3 regions of the Ruegeria sp. CG3 genome follow, and region 1 is predicted to be linked to each of the others. Evidence: riboswitches for the same ligand, from Rfam matches in the RefSeq annotation. Region 1 holds a riboswitch; each other region holds the start of a gene.

Region 1 (4,216 bases):
GATCTTCGACTGCGTCGGGGGTGATCTTCACCACCGAGACCCAATGCGTGATTTCGGCCAGATCGCGCAGCACTGCCAGCGGGTCGGCGCCCTCGGCATATTGCGCGCCCAGTTCGGTCAGGGCCCCGGCCGCATCGCCGCGCAGGATCATGTCCATCAGGTCCAGCACGCGGCCCCGGTCGGCCAGTCCCAGCATCGCGCGCACCTGGTCGGCGGTGGTTTCGCCGGCACCATGGCTGATTGCCTGATCCAGCAGCGAGGTCGCATCCCGGGCCGAGCCTTCGGCGGCGCGGGTGATCAGTGCCAGCGCGTCATCCGAGATTTCCGCGCCCTCGGCGGTGGCGATCTTGCGCAGCAGGCCGATCATCACTTCGGGTTCGATCCGGCGCAGGTCAAATCGTTGGCAGCGCGACAGCACGGTGACCGGCACCTTGCGGATCTCGGTCGTTGCAAAGATGAACTTCACATGCTCGGGCGGTTCCTCCAGCGTTTTCAGCAGCGCGTTGAACGCGCTGGTCGACAGCATGTGGACTTCGTCGATGATGTAGATCTTGTACCGCGCGCTGGCGGCGCGATAGCGCACGCTGTCGATGATCTCGCGGATGTCGCCCACGCCGGTGCGGCTGGCGGCGTCCATTTCCAGCACGTCCACATGGCGACCTTCCATGATGGCCACGCAATGCTCGCACTGGCCGCAGGGTTCGGTCGTTGGGCCGCCATTGCCGTCGGGGCCGATGCAGTTCATGCCCTTGGCGATGATCCGGGCCGTGGTCGTCTTGCCGGTACCGCGGATGCCGGTCATGATGAAGGCCTGCGCGATCCGGTCCGCCTCGAACGCGTTTTTCAGCGTGCGCACCATGGCATCCTGACCGACCAGATCGGCAAAGGTTTCCGGGCGGTATTTTCGGGCGAGAACCTGATAGGCGGGGCTGGACTGTGTGGTCATGTCTGCTCTGACGGATTCGTACTGACGATGCAGGGTAGAGTTCCCGGTGCCCCGCGTCCACAGCGCCGGTGCAGGTTTTTCGCTTTGGCGAGCGCGCGGTGTGAGGCATACTGCGCGGATCAAGTTCAATCAGCCAGTTTCGGGGGGAACGTCTGATGACAAATCTTGTGGTTCATGCATTGCAGGTGGGCGGCGGTACGCTGGCCCTGACCTCGGTTCCCGGCGGTGGCGGCGACTATGAGGGAGACCTGGACCTGATTTCAGCCTGGGCGCCGGGGCTGGTGATTTCGATGACAACCCTTGCCGAACTGGTTGCCGTGGGTGCGGGCGAATTGGGCTGTGACATTCATCGGCGCGCCTGTCGGTGGGCGCATCTTCCGGTCGCCGACTTCTCGGCGCCGTCGACCGAGATATCCGGCCGATGGCCCGAAGTCAGCGCCGCCGCCCGCCATGCGCTGTCGGGCGGCGGGCGGGTACTGGTCCACTGCCGGGGCGGTTGTGGGCGGTCAGGCATGGTTGTTCTGCGCTTGATGATCGAGAGCGGCGAGCAGCCGGAACAGGCCCTGAAACGCCTGCGGGCCGTACGCCCCTGCGCGGTTGAGACTGATGCTCAGATGGACTGGGCCGTCGCCCCAGCGCGCGAGGCACTGGCGACCTGACATTCAGGCGGTTGCGCGGAACTCGCGCTCGGCCCTGACCACGGGCATGATCGCCGTGGCCTGCAGCATCGCACAGGGTCGATCACTGATGACCTGCGCAGGCAGGGCGTCGCTCTGGTCGTCAAACAGCATGTCGGCGTAGGTATCAAGGCAGTCGGACGGTGTGTCGGCGGCCGCTCCGCAATACACGCGGATCCGTTCGGGACGTGCATCGAACCGCGCCGTGCAGCCATGTTCGCAATGGGCCAGTTCGCTACTGCCTTCCACTTGGAAGTCGGGGGATGTAGCGGCCTGCGCCGTCGCCATTGCCTGCGCGATGGCCCGTGCCATGCGCGCCAATGCCGGGCAGGTCTTTCCGGTGCGCTGGCAGATGGTTGCCGCGAATTCATGGGTATCGGTCTTCCAAATCATGTTGCGCCCTCCGCGCGCTGGGCGAGGTGGATTTGGACAGACGCCGGTTTCAAGGCCAGACCCTGCCCGGACACCCCGTCCGAGTTTCGGTTTCACGTTTGATGGCAGGTCTCCTGACTTGCGGGTCTTTGCTTTGCCGACCTTCCCAACCTTGCGGTCAGTGGTATTTAGGCATCGCTCTCCGCCTACAGTTGCGGGGGCAGTCGCGGCCTTGGTCCGCTCCGGAGTTCCGGGTTGGACCGCACCGTGTTCCCTTTTCATCCCGGACCGAAACGGCACGGGAACCATCCCCTCATCGCTAGCGGTGTATCCGGGATCGAGTCAAGACGGTTTCAGCCCGGTTGCCGGAGTGAGTCCCAAGGGAACAGATCAGGCAGTCTGCGCAGCACATTCGAATCCCTGCGGGCACGGGCCAATTGCCAGCCGCCTTGCATCACGATGAACAGGGTGTCCGCAGCATTTTCAGGGTCGGAAACTCCGAACCGCGCGGCGTGGTTTCGAACTTCGATGATCCAGCTTTCATACAGACGGTCGGCATGTTCCCGAAACGCGCGGTTGTCGGGGCTTTCGAACAGGGTGGCGGCGATCGGGCAGGTCTCCCATTGGGCCGAGGTGTCGAACAGCTTCGCGATCTTGTGGCACAGGGTGGTGACCCCGTCGCGAAAATCCGCGGCGTCGTCGAATGCCGCAGCAATCATGCTCAACATCCCGTCCGAGGCCCAACTGGCCGCCGCCAGGGCCAGATCCGGCTTGCCCTTTGGAAAATGGTGATAAAGCGAACCCTTGGGGGCTTGCGCTTCGGCCAGCAATTCCGCCAGACCGACACCGTTATAGCCCGAGCGCTGGAACAGTCGGGCGGCAGTCACGATCAGGCGATCTTTGGTGTTTGGTGGACGTTGGGTCATGCAGGCCAAATATTGACAGGCCTAGACCAATTGGTCCAGACACAAAGTATTAGACCGATCGGTCCAGAGTGTTTGGAGGCAAAGATGTTGGATTCGCAGCACGCGGTTGACGTGGAAGACTTTAAGTTTCCGTCGGGCCAGACCCAGCTGGCGGCGCGGCTTTACACTCCGGCGGTCGAGCCGCAAACCGTTGTTGTGCTGAACGGCGCAACAGGAGTGCCACGTGACTACTATCAGCACTTTGCTCGCTGGCTGGCCGCCGAGCGCGGTATGGCTTGCCTGACATATGATTACCGGGATTTCGAGCATTCGCTGACCGGGCGGCTGAAAGACTCGAAGGCCACGATGGCGGACTGGGCGCTGATCGACATGCCCGCAGCGCGTGCCGAGATGCGCCGTCGATACCCGCAGGCAAAACTGTGGGTGATCGGGCATTCGGTCGGTGGAATGCTGGGTCCGTTGCAACCGGAAATCGAACAGATCGACCGGATGATCTGTGTGTGCGCAGGTTTGGTGACGGTGGCCGATCACCCGTGGCCCTACAAGGGCTTGGCGACTTTGTTCTGGTATGGCCACGTGCCACCTCTGGTGCGTCTTCTGGGGTACCTGCCGGGGAAACTTCTGGGATTCGGAGCCGATTTGCCGGCGGGCGTCTATTGGCAATGGCGCAAGTGGTGTACATCGCCCACCAGCTATCTGCCCGAATTGGGAGACACGCTTCCCCAAGCGGATTGGAGTCGGGCGAACGCCACGGCGGATATCATTGCGTTCGAGGATGACCAGACTGTGCCACCGCCCGCCGTCTGGCGGCTGGCTGAACTCTATGGTCCGACCGCCCGTCGGCATTTGTTGGAGCCGAGGGATTTCGGACTGTCCGAAATTGGTCATATCGGCGCCTTCGCCCGGCGCAGCAGTGCCGTTTGGCCGCGATTGATCGCCTGACCCGCCCGCAAGCGCGGTTTTCAGGAACAACGACGAAATACAGAGGTTGGATTGACCGGGCCGAATACGTGGCGCGGCGTCAAGTGAGAGGTTGGACATCGACCCAAGCGGGGCTCGTTGTGGCTGCTTCCTTCCGGACCTGACCAGGTTGGCGAGGCGCTTGCCCGCGCCAACCTCTCGACCGACGATATAGGCATCACGCACCCGCTTGGCAACCCGTCACAAAGACAGGCGTACCCTAAGAAACCCGCGCGCGTCCTGCCCGTCGGTGGTGGCTGCAAAGTGGTCGAGCTCGCGCAGGTAGTTTGCAGCGCGTGGCCCGGTCTTCAGAATCACGGACCGGCCCGCCTGCG
Region 2 (4,216 bases), on a different contig from region 1:
ATGGCGAATGCGGTGGCTACATGGCCCTGGGGGAAGGGCTGATCGACAAGGACGGCACCCGCCACCGGATGGCCGGCCTGCTGGGTCTGGTCACCTCGTACGAGAAGCGCAAGTTCAACCTGGGCTATCGCCGGGCCGAGTTGCTGGCCGACATGCCCGGGTTCTCGGCCGGGACCGCGCTGCGGGGGCACGAGTTCCACTATTCCTCGATCGTCGAGCAGCCCGACGCGCCCCTGGCGCGGGTTTTTGACGCCGAAGGCGCCGAAGGCCCACAAACCGGATCGCGCCGCGGGCATGTCACCGGTACGTTCTTCCATCTGATCGCAGAGGCCAGCGCATGAGCGGTTTCGTTTCCTTCATCGGGTCCGGCCCCGGCGACCCGGAGCTGTTGACCCTCAAGGCCGTGGACCGGCTGCAAAAGGCCGACGCGGTTCTGTTCGACGACCTCAGCAGCGGGCCGATCCTGAGCCATGCGCGCAAGGAGGCCGACCTTGTGGGCGTGGGCAAGCGCGCCGGGCGGCCCTCGCCCAAGCAGGACCATGTCAGCCGCCTGCTGGTGGAGTACGCCCAGACCGGCCAGCGGATCGTGCGGCTGAAATCGGGCGATGGCGGCCTGTTCGGGCGGCTCGAGGAGGAACTGGTGGCCCTGCGCGCTGCCGGGATCGCATACGAGATCATTCCGGGCATCCCCTCGGCCATTGCCGCGGCTGCCGCGGCAGGCATCCCGCTGACCCGGCGCCTGACTGCGCGGCGGGTGCAATTCGTCACCGGCCACGATGTCAGCGGCAAGCTGCCCGAGGATCTGAACCTGCCCGCGCTGGCCGACCCGGGTGCGACGACGGTGGTGTTCATGGGCAAGCGCACCTTTCCCCTGCTGGCGCAGGCGCTGCACGCGCATGGGCTGCCGCTGGATACCCCCGCGCTGATGGCCGAGTCGGTCTCGACGCCTGAGCAGTCGCTGCACCGGTCCACCGTCGGTGCCTTGGCCGAGCGCCTGGGTTCCGAGATCGGCACCGCGCCAGCGCTGATCCTTTATGGTCCGTTGGCGGAGTTCGACGATGATTGATCTGGTCTTGATCGGGATCGGCACCGGCAACCCGGACCACGTGACCTTTCAGGGCGCGCAGGCGATCCGCGCGGCCGATCTGATCCTGATCCCGCGCAAGGGCGCCAACAAGGCCGATCTGGCCGGCGTGCGCGAGGAAATCATCCGCAAGGTCACCGGCACACCGCCCCAAATCGCCTATTTCGACATCCCCGAGCGCCGGTCGCAAGATGGCTACCTGCGCGGCGTGGATGAATGGCACGACGCGATCGCCCTGCGCTGGCAGGAGGCGATGGCCCGGCACCCCAAGGCGCGCACCGTCGCCCTGCTGATCTGGGGCGACCCGTCGCTCTATGACAGTTCGCTGCGAATCGCGGCGCGGCTGGACCCGCAGCCGAACGCCACGGTGATCCCCGGCATCACGGCGCTGCAGGCGCTGACGGCGGCCCATGCCATGCCAATCAACGAGATCGGCGCGCCTTATCTGGTGACCACCGGCCGGCGCATCCGCGACGAGGGCTGGCCCAGCGACGCCGATACGGTTGCGGTGATGCTGGATGGCGAATGTTCGTTCCAGACGCTGGACATGGCCGATTTTGACATCTGGTGGGGGGCTTACGTTGGTATGCCCGAGCAGATCCTGATCAAAGGTCCGCTGGCCGATGTGGCCGATGAGATCCTGCGCACCCGCACCGAGGCCCGCGCCCGGCACGAGTGGATCATGGATATCTATGTTCTGAAAAAGCGCGGGAATTGACGCGAAAGGTCGCAAATGGCGATTGCGCCACAGCGGCATTCACGTCTAAATGGACGGGTCTGGTCCTGCCGGAGACATCCGGATGCTAAGAGGGAATTTGGTGCGGCCTGCGCGCAGGTCAAATCCGAAGCCGCCCCCGCGACTGTAAGCGGTGAGCCCTGTTCAACCAGCCACTCCCGATCCGTTCGGGGGGAAGGCGAACAGAGGCGCTGACCCGCAAGCCAGGAGACCTGCCAGGCGAACAATGAAACACCGGCCGTCGGGTGCGGCGGCACAGGAGGACAGAAAATGACGACACAAACGCAAACCGCATCAACGGCACGCGCTGGCATTCTTTCGGCAGTGTTCGCGGCAGCCCTGGGCCTGGGGATCATCACCCTGGCTGGTCACGTTCAGGCATCGGCGCTGCATGACGCCGCCCATGACGTGCGCCACGCAACCGGCTTCCCCTGCCACTAAACAATGTTCAGTCGCATTCTGACCAGCGCGTTGTTCGCTGGTGCTGCAGCCGGGTTGATCGTCGCCCTGCTGCAGTTGGTATTCGTGCAGCCTGTGTTGCTGCATGCTGAACTGTATGAATCCGGAGAGCTGGTGCATTTCGGAGCCGAAGCCGTCTCGGCCCATCCCGAGCTGCCGGGCATGTTCTCGGACCTGACCCGCGACGGGCTGAGCGTGGTGTTCACGATGCTGACCTATACCGGCTATGCGCTGGTTCTGGTCGCCCTGATGTCGCTGGCCGAAGCCCAGGGCCACCCGGTTGACGGGCGCACGGGCGTGCTGTGGGGCCTTGCCGGTTTCATCGCCTTTCACCTGGCGCCGGGCTTCACCCTGGCCCCCGAGGTTCCGGGTGTTGCCGCAGCCGACGTGTTCGCGCGGCAGATCTGGTGGTGGGCAACCGTCGCGGCTGCTGGTGTGGCCATGTGGCTGATCGCCTTTGGTGGCAACATCGTCAGCTATCTGGTTGCGGCCGTGCTGTTGATGGCCCCGCACCTGATCGGCGCGCCGGAACCCGACGTGTTCACCGGGCCGGTTCCGACCGAGATCGGGGCACTGTTCGCCGCGCGCGCCTTTGGCGTCGGCCTTGTGGCTTGGGTGCTGCTGGGTTCGTTTGCCGGGTATTTCTGGCAAAGCGAGGGCAAGCGCGTCGAAGCCGCGGCCTGATCCCCGAAATCCCACGACCCGCCGGCGCCCAACCGGCGGGTCATTTGCTTTTCAAGGAAACATGATGACACGCTCGCTTGCTCTTTTCGCGATCGGTCTGGTCTTTGGTGGGGGTGCCGGGTTCGTGCTGGCCGCGGCCAACGGCTTCACCTTCGATGGCCACGACCATTCCGACCCCGCCCAACATGGCGGCCATCACGCCGAGGCCATGGCCCATGACCACAGCGCCGCCATCAACCTGCCCGCCGGACCGGACGCGCCGGGGCTGGAGATCGCCGTCTCCCCCGACCCGATGGCGGGTTGGAACCTGCATGTGATGCCAAAAAACTTCCGCTTCTCGCCGGAGAACGCCTCGCTGGACAACAAGCCCGGCGAAGGCCATGCGCATGTCTATGTAAACGGCGTCAAGCTGGCCCGGCTTTATGGCAACTGGATGCACATTTCGGACCTGCCCAAGGGCGACACTACCATCGAGGTCTCGCTGAACGCCAACAGCCACAGCCCGCTGGCCGTGGATGGGGTGCCGGTCAGCGCCTCGGTCACGGTTCAGGTGGACTGAAACGCGGGGATCCGCGCCCGCAGACACAAGCGAAGCCGCCCGCACGGCCGGGCGTCTTCGATCCAGCCATTCGGGCTGTTCAGAATGGTCCGGCAGGTCGCCGCAATGTCATCGGCATCGGCAACCGGATCGATCCCCGAAAACACGTAGGACGCCAGGCTTTCCCCCTGCATCGCCACCACGGTCGGCTCATTGCAACCGCTGAAACAGGCGTGCTCGGCGATCTCGACCTGCCCGACCACGCCCGCAGCGCGCAGGGCGTCCGATACGGCCTGACGCTCGGCCGGCAAGTCGCGCTCGCCCGCGCAGCTGCTGCAGATCAAAACACGCATGCCACTCGCCTGCCTTTTCCGTTTCACACTGTCGCTTGTGCGGGTTTCGCACCCCCGGCGCAAGCCCGCCGCCCACGATATTGTGACTGTACGCACCCGGGAATTCGGGAAGACTTGGGCCAACCACGACCTGGAGAGCCCGTGATGAAACGTCTTATGTTTTTCCTCGGCCTGCTGGCGCTGCCCGCGCTTGCTGCCGATATCGAACCGCGGCCGGGTTGGGCCGTCCACCCGACGACCAAGACCCATGACGCGCTGGTGGCCGACACGATCGCAGCGGTCAAGGCAAACGGTCTGATCGTGGTAACGCAGGCCGGGCCCACCAAGGCCGCCGCCGCGCGCGGCATCACCATTCCGGGCAA
Region 3 (4,216 bases), on a different contig from region 1:
GCAAAAATTGCAGGCCGCGACAAAAGTTGCCACTGCGCTGACCGACCATCCAACGCCGTGGTCGGCGGAATTTTCAGCAACCCTCTGGACGTTGTTCGGGAAAGCTGCTAGAACCGCGCCTGCACCACGTCAAGTAATTGAAATTGCTTGAAAAGGCGAGTTGGCGGAGTGGTGACGCAGCGGATTGCAAATCCGTGTACACCGGTTCGATTCCGGTACTCGCCTCCAACTTTCCAGCCTCGCATTGCATCGCTGTTCTCTGGTCCTGTGATAGTCGCCTGGACCAGTTTGTTGATACGAAACGCCAAAATACGCGCGGAGATGGTTAGCGCAGCCGAGCTAACCAGTAATTTCCGGGCAAGGATTTAGTCCGCGCTGAGTCACCAGCGACGCGGTCGGTACATGCGAGCCCCCCCGGAAAGGGCGTGCCTTGCGCTGACCGTCGGCTCAAACCGTGCTTCGGCCTTGAGGAATCACCTCATACCCCGGCTCTTCCGGTTCATCGTCCTGCATCTCGGCCGGAAAACCGGGCGCGGTAATGCTCAACCCGGTTGCATCCTCGAGCCGTCGAATGACGTTGGGCGACAGCTCGCGCGCGCCATAGCGGGCGATGGCGTCGTCGAAGATCTTGATCATCAACGGGTTCATCTCCAACGGCACGCCAGCGCGGTCGGCGACCTCCTGGAACAGGCCGATATCCTTTTTCACCAGGTCCATGGTGAAGGAAATATCGCGCGAACCGTTCAGGATCACCTGGCTTTCGGTCTCATGCACGAAGGACGTGCCGGACGAAATCTTGATCGCCTCGTAGGTGGTGTTCAGGTCCATCCCGGCGGCCTTGGCGGTCACCAGCGCCTCGGCGCAGGTGATCAGGTTGGCGGTGGCCAGATAGTTGGTCAACACCTTCAGAACCGAGGCCGTGCCCAGATCGCCGGTATGCAGAATGCGCCGGCCCATCGTCGTCAGGAACGGCAGGATCTGCTCGAACGTGGCCCGGTCGCAGCCCGCGAAGATCGAGATATTGCCCGTGGCCGCCCGGTGGCACCCGCCCGAAACCGGGCAGTCCACCGCCGCCCCGCCGCGTTCGATCACCATGGCCCCCAGGCGTTTGACCTCGGCCTCGTCGGTGGTGGACATCTCCATCCAGATCTTGCCGCGGGTGACCTCGGGCAGCATCTGCTGCATCACCGCGTCCGAGGCGGCGGGCGACGGCAGGCAGGTGATGACCGCATCGCAATCGCGGATCATCTGAGCAGGGCTTTCGCCGGCCTTGGCCCCCTTGGCGGCGAACTCCGCCACAAGATCGGGGTTCAGATCGTATACCGTCAGGTCGATACCGTTGCGCAGCAGCGACCCCGACAGCTTGCCCCCCACATTGCCCAAGCCGATGAACCCGACCTTCATGTTCTGCCCTCCTGCAGGCGCGTTTTCGTTGGCCTGAGTATTTCCGTTGCCCACCGACAAAAGAAACGAATAAAAAGTCGATCTAGATGCAAAATATTTTGGTGATGAATGGACCGCCTGCCCAATCCGACCTGGCTGCGCAGCTTCGAGGCCGCCGCGCGCCACCTGAATTTCACAACCGCCGCGCAGGAGCTGGGCCTGACCCAGACGGCGGTGTCGCTGCATATCCGCTCGCTCGAGGCGGATCTCGGCCAGCCGCTTTTTGCCCGCAACGCCCGGCACCTGTCGCTGACCGAGCTGGGCCAGTCCTATGCGCTGACCGTGCGCCGGGCGCTGTCGGATATTGCGCTGTCCACCAACAGCCTGTTCGGCCCCGCCTCGCGGCAGGCACTGACCATCCGGGCGGCGATATCGACGATGACCTACTGGATCGCGGCCGAGCTGCCCGCGTTCAGCGCGCAGCACCCCGACATCCCGGTGCGGCTGGTGTCGCATATTTGGAACGACTCGGCCGCGCCCGCGGATGTGGACGTGGAAATCCGGCTGGGCCATGGCGACTGGCCCGGTGTCGCGGCCGAACGGCTGTGCTCGGAACGGCTGGTGCCCGTCTGCCGGGCGCAGGACCCGGCGCCAGACCTGCGCAACGGCCCGTTGATCCACATTTTGGGGTACGAGGACAACTGGGCGCGGTACTTCGAGGCCACGGACACCGACCTGCCCGACCGCCCCGCGCGCTATTCGGCGGATACGACCGTCACGGCGCTGCAACTGGTGATGGCCGGCGCGGGCTACGCCACCGTTCTGGAGCGGTTCGCGCGCAACGCCGTCGCCCAAGGTGCGCCGATCCGGATTGCAGGGCCGGCGATTCCCTTTGCCCAGTCGCACTATCTGATCCGCAGCGTCAGCGCGGCGCCTCCGTCCATCCCCGCCCAATTGTTCCTGGCCTGGCTGCGCGACCGGCTGGCCGGCGATGCCGCGGATTGACCCCGGCAAGTCGCTTTTTTGGTCCGAGGCAGGTCACGTGGCCCCGCGTGCTTGACAACCCCCCTGCCCGTGCCGCATGTCGCTTGCGTTGGTGTCTGTGCAAGCAGATGAAAAGGGAATGCGTCAGCGGTTTTCCGTCAAACGCAGCCGCCCCCGCGACCGTGACCGGAGAGGGTGCCCAAATGCCACTGGCCGCAGGCCGGGAAGGCGGGACATCCGACAGAGCGCCGCTCTGACATCCGCAAGCCGGGAGACCTGCCAACGCCCGAAGACAAACCGGACGGGGTGTTCCGGTGTCGGGCCCATGTCCGCAACGTGGCCCGCGCATACCCCGTCCCCCGACAACCGAGTAAGGGGGGATGAGAGACGTGACCGAGACCACACCAGTTGAACTGCTGGTCTGCACCACCTGCCGACGCGGGCTGCCCATCGAGGATGATGCCCAACGCCCCGGCACGCTGCTGCACAAGGCGCTGGCCGCTGCCGACCTGCCAGAGGGCATCACCCTGAAGCCGGTCGAATGCCTGTCGAACTGCGATCAGGGCTGCTCGATCGTTCTGCGCGGCGGGCCGTCGCGCTGGACCTTCGTCTATGAAAACCTGAACGAATCCGACCATGTCGAGATCATAGTCGACGGCGCCACCAAATATCTGGCCGCCGATGATGGCCTTGTGAAATGGCGCGACCGCCCTGAACATTTCCGCAAGAACTGCGCCGCCCGCATTCCCCCGATTGGAGCCTGAGCATGAGCACCCTCGAAAAACTTCCCGTCACCGTCATCACCGGCTTTCTCGGCTCGGGCAAGACCACGCTGATCCGCCACCTGATGTCCGAGCCGCAGGGCAAGCGGCTGGCCGTGGTGGTCAACGAATTCGGCGATGTGGGCGTAGATGGCGAGATACTGAAAAGCTGCGCGATCCCCGACTGCCCGGCGGAAAACATCATGGAACTGGCCAATGGCTGCATCTGCTGCACCGTGGCCGATGACTTCATCCCCACGATCGAGGCGCTGATGGCGCTGGACCCGCGTCCCGATCACATCCTGATCGAAACCAGCGGTCTGGCCCTGCCGAAACCGCTGCTCAAGGCGTTCGACTGGCCCGATATCCGTTCCAAGATCACCGTGGACGGCGTGATCGCCCTGGCCGATGCCGAGGCCGTGGCCGCAGGCCGCTTTGCCCCGAATGTCGCGGCGGTGGACGCCCAGCGCATGGCCGATGACTCGATCGACCACGAAACGCCCCTGTCCGAGGTGTTCGAGGATCAGATCTCGTGCGCCGACATCATCCTGCTGACCAAGCCCGACCTGGCCGGTCCCGAAGGCGTGGCCAAGGCGCGCGAGATCATCGCCGCCGAGGCGCCCCGCCCCCTGCCCGTGGTCGAAGTGGCCGAGGGTGCGGTGGACGTGCGCGTGGTGTTGGGGCTGGGCGCCGCGGCCGAGGATGACATGGACGCCCGCCCCTCGCATCACGATGGCCATGACGACCACGAACATGACGATTTCGAAAGCATCGTGGTCGAACTGCCCGAACAGACCGACCCGGCGCAGCTGGTCGCCAATATCGAACGTCTGGCGAACGAGCTGAACATCCTGCGGGTCAAGGGCTATGCCGCCGTTCAGGGCAAGCCGATGCGCCTGCTGGTCCAGGCGGTCGGCGCGCGGGTCCGGCATCAGTATGACCGCCCGTGGAAACCGGACGAGGAGCGCCGCTCGCGCCTTGTGGTTATCGCCGAGCATGACGACATCGACGCAGCCGCGATCCGTGGCATCCTGACGGGCGTCACCGAGGCCGCCGAGTAAGCATCAATGCACGTCGTCTTCCGCGAA

Evidence for each region. A riboswitch is a leader RNA that binds a small molecule or an ion and turns the genes downstream of it on or off. The one in region 1 is predicted to bind cobalamin.
Region 2: it holds a riboswitch for cobalamin, as region 1 does, so the genes downstream of both, ACR0NB_RS01760 (CbtB domain-containing protein) here and ACR0NB_RS10775 (hypothetical protein) in region 1, are expected to answer to the same signal.
Region 3: it holds a riboswitch for cobalamin, as region 1 does, so the genes downstream of both, ACR0NB_RS01830 (DUF1636 family protein) here and ACR0NB_RS10775 (hypothetical protein) in region 1, are expected to answer to the same signal.

What each region holds. Positions count from the first base shown of each region.
Region 1 is NZ_JBQFRC010000002.1:49,243-53,458, reverse strand. It holds gene ACR0NB_RS10785 (DNA polymerase III subunit gamma/tau) at 1-946, opposite strand, end outside; gene ACR0NB_RS10780 (protein-tyrosine phosphatase family protein) at 1,102-1,605, shown strand; gene ACR0NB_RS10775 (hypothetical protein) at 1,609-2,016, opposite strand; cobalamin riboswitch at 2,103-2,320, opposite strand; gene ACR0NB_RS10770 (TetR/AcrR family transcriptional regulator) at 2,349-2,921, opposite strand; gene ACR0NB_RS10765 (alpha/beta hydrolase family protein) at 3,006-3,863, shown strand; RNA gene ffs (signal recognition particle sRNA small type) at 3,945-4,043, opposite strand; gene ACR0NB_RS10755 (bifunctional 2',3'-cyclic-nucleotide 2'-phosphodiesterase/3'-nucleotidase) at 4,083-4,216, opposite strand, start outside.
Region 2 is NZ_JBQFRC010000001.1:364,257-368,472, reverse strand. It holds gene ACR0NB_RS01775 (cobyrinic acid a,c-diamide synthase CobB) at 1-341, shown strand, start outside; gene cobA (uroporphyrinogen-III C-methyltransferase) at 338-1,066, shown strand; gene cobF (precorrin-6A synthase (deacetylating)) at 1,059-1,802, shown strand; cobalamin riboswitch at 1,846-2,054, shown strand; gene ACR0NB_RS01760 (CbtB domain-containing protein) at 2,091-2,261, shown strand; gene ACR0NB_RS01755 (CbtA family protein) at 2,265-2,963, shown strand; gene ACR0NB_RS01750 (hypothetical protein) at 3,028-3,522, shown strand; gene ACR0NB_RS01745 (DUF1636 family protein) at 3,510-3,854, opposite strand; gene ACR0NB_RS01740 (DUF302 domain-containing protein) at 3,999-4,216, shown strand, end outside.
Region 3 is NZ_JBQFRC010000001.1:379,017-383,232, reverse strand. It holds tRNA gene ACR0NB_RS01845 (tRNA-Cys) at 155-228, shown strand; gene ACR0NB_RS01840 (NAD(P)-dependent oxidoreductase) at 448-1,404, opposite strand; gene ACR0NB_RS01835 (LysR substrate-binding domain-containing protein) at 1,513-2,388, shown strand; cobalamin riboswitch at 2,461-2,665, shown strand; gene ACR0NB_RS01830 (DUF1636 family protein) at 2,748-3,131, shown strand; gene cobW (cobalamin biosynthesis protein CobW) at 3,134-4,189, shown strand; gene cobN (cobaltochelatase subunit CobN) at 4,196-4,216, shown strand, end outside.